DNA from 2 places in the Streptomyces sp. NPDC001070 genome. Region 2 is predicted to be linked to the other one. Evidence: riboswitches for the same ligand, from Rfam matches in the RefSeq annotation. Region 2 holds a riboswitch; the other holds the start of a gene.
What was found. Region 2 has a riboswitch for S-adenosylmethionine ahead of ACWDAS_RS07950 (aminotransferase class V-fold PLP-dependent enzyme). Riboswitches for the same ligand answer to the same signal wherever they lie in the genome.
Positions count from the first base shown of each region.

Region 1: it holds a riboswitch for S-adenosylmethionine, as region 2 does, so the genes downstream of both, thrC (threonine synthase) here and ACWDAS_RS07950 (aminotransferase class V-fold PLP-dependent enzyme) in region 2, are expected to answer to the same signal.

Region 1 is NZ_JBSFLB010000003.1:196,832-201,023, reverse strand. It holds gene ACWDAS_RS05270 (cold-shock protein) at 343-549, opposite strand; gene ACWDAS_RS05265 (ubiquitin-like small modifier protein 1) at 972-1,250, opposite strand; gene thrC (threonine synthase) at 1,277-2,563, opposite strand; SAM riboswitch class I at 2,582-2,709, opposite strand; gene ACWDAS_RS05255 (glucosyl-3-phosphoglycerate synthase) at 2,867-3,835, shown strand; gene ACWDAS_RS05250 (alpha,alpha-trehalose-phosphate synthase (UDP-forming)) at 4,017-4,192, shown strand, end outside.
Region 2 is NZ_JBSFLB010000005.1:66,945-71,136, forward strand. It holds gene ACWDAS_RS07945 (Lrp/AsnC family transcriptional regulator) at 1-274, shown strand, start outside; gene ACWDAS_RS07950 (aminotransferase class V-fold PLP-dependent enzyme) at 308-1,675, opposite strand; SAM riboswitch class IV at 1,819-1,935, opposite strand; gene trpD (anthranilate phosphoribosyltransferase) at 2,077-3,141, opposite strand; gene qcrB (cytochrome bc1 complex cytochrome b subunit) at 3,270-4,192, opposite strand, start outside.

The sequences.
Region 1 (4,192 bases), on a different contig from region 2:
GGTCCTCCCGGACTTGGGGTCCCCCCGCGGCGCAGGGCTGCGGGGAAGGATTACTCCAGGACCGCGCCGGCGCCCGCGACGGACGGCCTGCCCTTCCGCCGGTTCCTTTCCGGCGGTCGCGCGGGCCTCACCCACTCGGTCCTTTGTCACTCTCAACGTCAGAGTGCTAACGCCAATGATTAGCACTCGCCCTAGGAGAGTGCAAGCCGCTTGGCCGGGGTCGTGGACAACTCGCAGGTCGCCCCCGGGCAGCACGAAGGCCCGCCCCTCTGCGGGGGCGGGCCTTGACGCGTACGTTTGAGCGGCCGTACGCGAAGTGCTCCGTGGCCGATGCGCGGCGCGTCAGCCGGCTGCGAGACGGACCATGTCCGCCTGCGGCCCCTTCTGGCCCTGCGAGATCTCGAACTCGACCCGCTGACCTTCCTCGAGGGTGCGGTAGCCGTCCATCTGGATCGCGCTGTAGTGCACGAAGACGTCCGCACCACCGTCGACCGCGATGAAGCCGTAGCCCTTCTCCGCGTTGAACCACTTGACGGTGCCCTGAGCCATTCCTAACTCCCCTATTGCTGGCCCTTCGCAGACCCGCACCTCGCGGATCCGGGTCAGACCTCACCCCCTACAGCCAAGGGGGCGTGCGCCGGAACGCGTCGACCGCGGCTGAATGTATCTGCCCGGACGCTGTCTGCAACAGGTCAATCGGACGAGAATTCCGGGCGCAGAGAAAGGGAAGAAGGGCCTGATTGGCCAATAATCCGGGGCAACTCGGACTGGACATAAGCGGCCAACGCGACAATCGCCGCGTGAATTTGGCGATAAATCGTCGACAAGGCCGCCCCGGCAAAAGGGGTTGCGCGGAGCGTTGCAGGGAGTTGCGGGCCGTTCAGGGCAACTGTACAGCCCTTCAACTACCGCTCAAGCACGAAGGGGTGCCGGGAACTCCCGGCACCCCTGTCACCCGCGGGTCGTGCGGCTCAGCAGCCTCCGGCGACCGCCGGGATGATCGACACGGACGCGCCCTCGCCCACCGTGGTCTGCAGGCCCTCGGAGAAGCGGACGTCGTCGTCGTTGACGTAGACGTTCACGAAACGGCGCAGCTTGCCCGTGTCGTCCAGGACGCGCGCGGAGATGCCGGGGTGGTTCTTCTCCAGCGAGTCGATGACCTCGGCCAGGGTGCCGCCATCGGCCGGGACCTCGGCCTGGCCGCCGGTGTAGGTGCGGAGGATGGTCGGGATGCGGACGGTAGCGCTCATGATGCGGGGTTCACCTTCAGTCTGGGTCAGCCGGCCAGGCCGGCGGCACGGAACGCGTCGAGGCTCGGGCGGATGGTGGCCGTGGGGCGGGAGGTCGGGGCGACGGCGTCCAGCGTCTTGAGGCCGTCGCCGGTGTTGAGGACGACCGTCTCACCGGCCGGGTCGAGTTGCCCGGTCTCGATGAGCTTCCTCAGCACACCGACGGTCACGCCGCCCGCCGTCTCGGCGAAGATGCCCTCGGTCCGGGCGAGCAGCTTGATGGCGTCGACCACCTGCCCGTCGGTGACGTCCTCGACGGCACCGCCCGTGCGCCGGGCGATGTCCAGGACGTACGGACCGTCGGCCGGGTTGCCGATGGCGAGCGACTTGGCGATGGTCTTCGGCTTCTGCGGGCGGACCACGTCGTGGCCGGCCTTGAAGGCGGTGGAGACCGGGGAGCAGCCCTCGGCCTGGGCACCGTAGATCCGGTACGGCTTCTCCTCGACCAGACCGAGCCTGATCAGCTCCTGCAGCCCCTTGTCGATCTTCGTCAGCTGCGAGCCCGAGGCGATCGGGATGACGATGTTGTCCGGCAGGCGCCAGCCCAGCTGCTCGCAGATCTCGTACGCCAGCGTCTTGGAGCCCTCGCCGTAGTAGGGGCGGAGGTTGACGTTGACAAAACCCCAGCCCTCGCCGATCGGATCGCCGATCAGCTCGCTGCAGAAGCGGTTGACGTCGTCGTAGGTGCCCTCGATGCCGACCAGGTCGCCGCCGTAGACCGCGGCCATGACGACCTTGCCCTCCTCCAGGTCGTGCGGGATGAACACGCAGGAGCGGAAGCCGGCGCGGGCGGCCGCGGCGCCCACGGCGCCGGCCAGGTTGCCGGTGGAGGAGCAGGACAAGGTGGTGAGGCCGAAGGTGCGGGCGGCCTCCAGGGCGACGGCGACGACCCGGTCCTTGAAGGAGTGGGTCGGGTTGCCGGAGTCGTCCTTGATGTGCAGGCCGCCGGTGACGCCCAGCTCGCGGGCGAGGTTGTCGGCCTTGACCAGCTTGGTGAAGCCCGGGTTGAGGTTGGGCTTGGAGGCCACGTCCGCGGGGACGGGCAGCAGCGGCGCGTAGCGCCAGATGTTGTTCGGCCCGGACTCGATCCGCTTGCGCAGGGTCTCGGGGTCGCCGCTCGGGAGGTCGTACGCCACTTCGAGCGGCCCGAAACAGACCTCGCAGGCGAAGACGGGGTTCAGCGGAAATCGCTCACCGCACTCGCGGCACGAGAGCGCGGACGCGGGCCCGAAGGCGGAATCGGTGGACGCGGGTGCAACGGTCTGCGCAGCCATGTCAGGCGAGGCCCTTTCTCCTCATCTTCCTCGCGGCGCACCTCGCCGCGAGACGGAATTGGCACCTTCCCCACCTGGACCTCGCGGTCGGCGGGAGGGTTGCCGGGGCTTCAACGGGCCGTTCCCTCTGCCCCTCTGGATGAGCGGTATGGCGCCGGGCGCAGTGCCCGGGCATTTGTCCGACGGGGCGCGATCACCGTCGACATACGATGGTCATGCCTCGTGTTCAAGACTGTAACCGACGACCTCGAACCTGGTCATAGGCCGTCCGTCCTTCGAGACGGGCAGAAACGGAGCAACCCAGTGCTCGACGAGGTGGCCCGCTGGCTGCGGCGGCGATCCTGGACCGCCGACCGCCGGCCCCTGCCCCAACTGCTCGCCGCCAAGCGCGCCGCGGGCGCGCGCGGCACGGTCAGCGTGGTGCTGCCCGCCCTCGACGAGGAGGCCACGGTCGGGGCGATCGTCGAGACCATCCGCCGTGAGCTGATGAGCGCGGCCGTGCCGCTGGTCGACGAACTCGTCGTGCTGGACTCCGGATCGACCGACCGCACGGCCGCGGTCGCGGCGGCGGCCGGCGCCGTCGTCGTCCACCGGGACGAGGTGCTCCCGCGGCTGCCCGCGGTGCCCGGCAAGGGCGAGGTGCTGTGGCGCTCGCTGCTCGTGACGCGCGGTGAGATCGTCTGCTTCATCGACTCCGATCTGCGGGACTTCGACGCGCGGTTCGTGTCGGGGATCGTCGGGCCGCTGCTCACGGATCCGGACGTGCAGCTGGTCAAGGCGATGTACGACCGCCCGCTGGAGGCCGGCGGCACGGTGGTGCCGGCCGGCGGCGGGCGGGTGACGGAGCTGGTCGCGCGGCCGCTGCTCAATCTGCACTGGCCGCAGCTCGCGGGGTTCGTCCAGCCCCTCGGCGGCGAGTACGCGGCGCGGCGCTCGCTGCTGGAGCGGCTGCCGTTCCCGGTCGGGTACGGGGTGGAGCTCGGGCTGCTCGTGGACGCGCTCAACACGGTGGGGCTCGACGCGCTGGCCCAGGTCGACGTGGGGGTCCGGCACCACCGGCACCAGGACGGCCAGGCGCTGGGCCGTATGGCGGCGGCGATCTACCGGACCGCGCAGATCCGCTTGGCGCGGGGCCATCTGGTGCGGCCCGTCCTCACGCAGTTCGACCGCGCCCCCGACGGCGGTTTCGAGCCGCGCGTTCACGAGGTCGCGACGGAGGAACGCCCCCCGATGCGCACGATCCCCGAGTACGCCCGCCGCGCGGTGGCGTGACGCTGTACCCGGTTGCGGGTCGGCCGCTCGCCGGAGGCCGGGGGTGCCCCCATGCCCGGCGGGACGACTGCCCGCAGCCCCCGGGCGGTACCTGCGGCAACCCGCGACGGTCACGGCCGGAAACCCCCGGCTGGGCTAGCTCATACGTTTGCCGCCGGGCATGCGTGGCTAGGCTGGCCGCATGGTCGCATCGCATGCCGCGCGCGTACTGGTCGCGTCCAACCGCGGCCCCGTGTCGTACAGCCTCCGCGAGGACGGCACGCTCGTCGCCCGCCGCGGCGGCGGCGGTCTCGTGTCGGGTCTGAGCGCGATCGGGCCGGACGCGGACGCCGTCTGGGTCTGCGCGGCCCTCGGCGA
Region 2 (4,192 bases):
CGCGATCGTGCTCATCAAGACCAGCGTCGACCGTATCCCCGAGATCGCGGAGTCCATCGCCGCGCTCGACAGCGTCAGCGAGGTCTACTCCGTCACGGGTACGTACGACCTGGTCGCCATGGTGCGGGTGGCCCGGCACGACGAACTGGCGGACGTCATCCCGGGCCGGATCAGCAAGATCCCCGGCGTCGAGGCCACGGACACGCACGTCGCGTTCCGCACGTACTCCCAGCACGACCTGGAGACGGCCTTCGCCATCGGCCTCGACGCCTGATCCGGCGCCCGGCCACGGGACCGGGCGCCGGGGCTAGGCGTGGCCCCGGTCCGGGACGCAGCGGCCGTCCTCGGTGCGGTAGCGCCACTTGGCACCGTCCGTCACGAGCTCCCGCACCGCGCCGACGAACCGCTCCACGTGCTCGTCCGGGGTGCCGGCGCCGAAGGAGACGCGGATCGCGTTCAGCGATCTCTCGCCGGGGGCCGCGTCGGGGGCACCGCACTCGCCCGGCTCCTGCGGCGCGCCGCCGAGGAGGGTTCGGACCAGCGGGTGCGCGCAGAAGAGGCCGTCGCGCACGCCGATCCCGTACTCGGCGGAGAGGGCCGCCGCGAAGTGCGAGCTGTTCCAGCCCTCGACGACGAAGGAGATGACGCCGACCCGGGGGGCGTCGTCGCCGAACAGCGAGAGCACCTTCACCTCGGGCACCTCCGCGAGTCCGGCCCGCACCCGGTCGACCAGCGCCTGCTCGCGCTCGACCAGGCGCTCGAACCCCGCCTCCGTCAGCGCGCGGCAGGCCGAGGCGATCGCGTAGGCGCCGATGACATTGGGCGAACCGGCCTCGTGCCGGGCGGCCGTGGTGTGCCAGTGGACGTCCACCCCGCCGTCCTCGCGCCGGGCGACCCGCCGCGAGGCACCGCCCCCGGCCAGGTAGGGCTCGGCCTCGCGCAGCCAGTCGGCGCGGCCGGCGAGCACACCCGAGCCGAAGGGCGCGTACAGCTTGTGCCCGGAGAAGGCGACCCAGTCCACGTCGAGTTCCGCGATGTCCACCGGGTGGTGCGGGGCGAGCTGCGCCGCGTCCAGCACGATCCGGGCACCGTGGGCGTGGGCGGCCGCCGCCAGCTCACGGACCGGCCACAGCTCACCGGTCACATTCGACGCACCGGTCACACAGACCAGCGCGGTCCCGTGCGGCTCCCGGCCGGCCAGCTCCCGCTCGAGCGTCGCCACGGCCTCTCCCGGAGTACGGGGAGCGCTCAGGTACGTGACGTCGGCGTCCCGCCACGGCAGCAGGGACGCGTGGTGCTCGGTCTCGAAGACGAAGACGCTCGTGCCGTCCGGCACCGCGGCGGCCAGCAGGTTCAGCGAGTCGGTGGTCGAGCGGGTGAAGATCACCTGGTCGCCGGGGCGGCAGCCGAGGAACTCCGCGACCGTCGCCCGGCTCTGCTCGAACAGGTCCGTCGACAGCTGCGAGAGGTACCCCGCCCCCCGGTGCACGCTGCCGTAGTAGGGCGCGTAGGCGGCCACGTCGTCCCAGACCCGCTGCAGCGCGGGCGCGCTGGCCGCGTAGTCGAGGGCGGCGTATCCGACCTCGCCCCCGGCCACGAGCGGTACGAGGACGTCGCGTCCCAGGACGGGCAGCGGGGCGTGCAGGGCCGAGGGGACGGCAGGGCGCAGCGACATGGCGAAGTCTCCTGTGAGCAGGCAGAAGTGAAGGAACGTCAGTGATGACGGAACAGCCCTCGGCACAACGGGCCGCGGCCCGGGGAGGGGGAAACAGGGCCTACGGGCCCTAGCGCATTCGGTTGCTCACGGAAGAACTCCTCTGACCGCGCTTGCCACAGACCTCGCTGCCTGCGGCCTGGTCATCACCCGGGGCACCCCGCCACGGAAGGAGGGTTGCCGGACAGCGGGCCGGGGCCGTTTCGCTGTCACTCGTGACCTGCGCAGCATCATGCCATACGGCCGGCCCGCCGCAAGCCGGGGTCCGTATCGCGGACGGCCGCCCCGGCCCGGGTCCACCGGCCCCGGCAGCGCGAAGGGCCGGGGCAACGGCCCCGGCCCTCCCGCGTCGTCCCCGCGCGCTACGCCTGCGTCGCCGCGGCCCACCGCTCGAGCGTCCTGGCGGCCGCGCCCGAGTCGATCGACTCCGCCGCCTTGGCGATCCCGGCCGCGATGCGGTCGGTCAGCGGACCCTCGCCCGCCTCCAGCGCCACCAGCGCGGCCGCCGAGTTGAGCAGCACCGCGTCACGGACCGCACCGGTCTCACCGGCCAGCAGCCGCCGGGCGACATCGGCGTTGTGCGCCGCGTCCGCGCCGCGCAGCGCCTCGATCGGCGCCAGCTCGATGCCGACGTCCCGCGGGTCGAAGGACACCTGCTCGACCTCGCCGTCCCGGACGACCCAGATCCGGGAGGTGGCCGTCACGGTGAGCTCGTCCAGCCCGTCGTCACCCCGGAACACCAGCGCCGAGGATCCGCGGCGGGCCAGCACACCCGCGATCAGCCCGGCCATCCGGGTGTCGAAGCAGCCCACGGCGGAGGCGCCGACACGCGCAGGATTGGTCAGCGGGCCGAGGAGGTTGAAGGAGGTGGGGACGCCCAGGTCCCGGCGCGCCGGGGCGGCGAACCGCATCGCGGGGTGGAACTTCGCCGCGAAGCAGAAGGTGATCCCGGTTTCCTCGGCGACCTCCGCCACCCGGTCGGCGGGCAGGTCCAGGTTGATGCCGAGCTTCTCCAGGACGTCGGAGGCGCCGCTGGCGCTGCTGGCCGCGCGGTTGCCGTGCTTGACGACCTTGGCGCCCGTACCGGCGATGACGATGGCCGACATCGTCGAGATGTTCACCGTCCTGGCCCGGTCGCCGCCGGTGCCGACGATGTCCACGGCGGGGCCGGCGATGTGCAGCGGCTCGGCGTGCGCGTACATCGCCTCGACCAGGCCGGTAACCTCCTCGACGGTCTCCCCCTTGGCCCGCAGGGCCACCATGAAGCCGGCGACCTGGGCGTCCGAGGCCTCGCCGCTCATGATCCGGTTCATCGCCCAGGCCGTGTCGGCGGCGCTCAGGTCCTGTCCGTTCAGCAGGGCACCCAGGACGTCGGGCCAGGAGCCGCCCGCCACTGATGCGCCTCCGGCGGGGTTCACAACGCTCATGGTCCACACTCCGGGTGGTCTGACGTGCAACGGAAATCCTTCGGCCCCAGCCTATCGGCGCCGGGGAACGGGAAAGGGCCCCGTCCATCGGATGGACGGGACCCTGCCCGGTGGCACAGCTTCAGTGATCAGTGGTGACCGTGGCCGCTCGTGATCTCCTCGAACTCCTCGGCCGTCGGCTTGGGGATCTGGGTCCCCTCGCCGTAGTAGCCGCGCGACAGCTTCGCGCGCAGCTTCGCGGTACGGCCGATCTTCTTCTCCACGCCGTTCTCGTCGACCTCGGGGCCGATCTCCAGGGGCCTGGGCTGGTCGTGCTGGGTGAGCTTGAACAGCGCGCCCTGCTCCAGCGGCTCGTGGATCTCGATGAACTCACCGTGCGGGAGCCGCTTGATGATGCCGGTCTCGCGACCGTGCAGCACCTTGTCGCGGTCGCGCCGCTGCAGACCGAGGCAGATCCGCTTGGTGATGAAGAAGACCAGCACCGGCAGCACGAAGAACGAGATCCGGACCACCCAGGTGATCGCGTTGATCGACAGGTGGAAGCGGGTGGCGAAGAGGTCGTTGCCACCACCGACGAGCAGGATCAGGTAGAGGCTGATCCATGCGGCGCCGATACCCGTACGGACGGGACGGTTGCGCGGCCGGTCGAGCAGGTGGTGCTCGCGCTTGTCACCGGTGACCCAGGACTCCAGGAACGGGTAGACGCCCATGAAGCCCAGGACCAGCGGGAAGACCATCAGCGGGATGAACACGCCCAGGACGAGCGTGTGGCCCCACAGGTTGATCTCCCAGCCCGGCATGATGCGGATCAGGCCCTCGGAGAAGCCCATGTACCAGTCGGGCTGGGCGTCGGTCGACACCTGGTCCGGCCGGTAGGGACCGTAGGCCCACACCGGGTTCACGGAGACCAGCGCGGACATGGCCGCGATGACACCGAAGACCAGGAAGAAGAAGCCGCCCGCCTTGGCGGTGTACACCGGGAACAGCGGCATGCCGACGACGTTCTTCTCGGTCTTGCCGGGGCCGGGGAACTGGGTGTGCTTGTGGTACA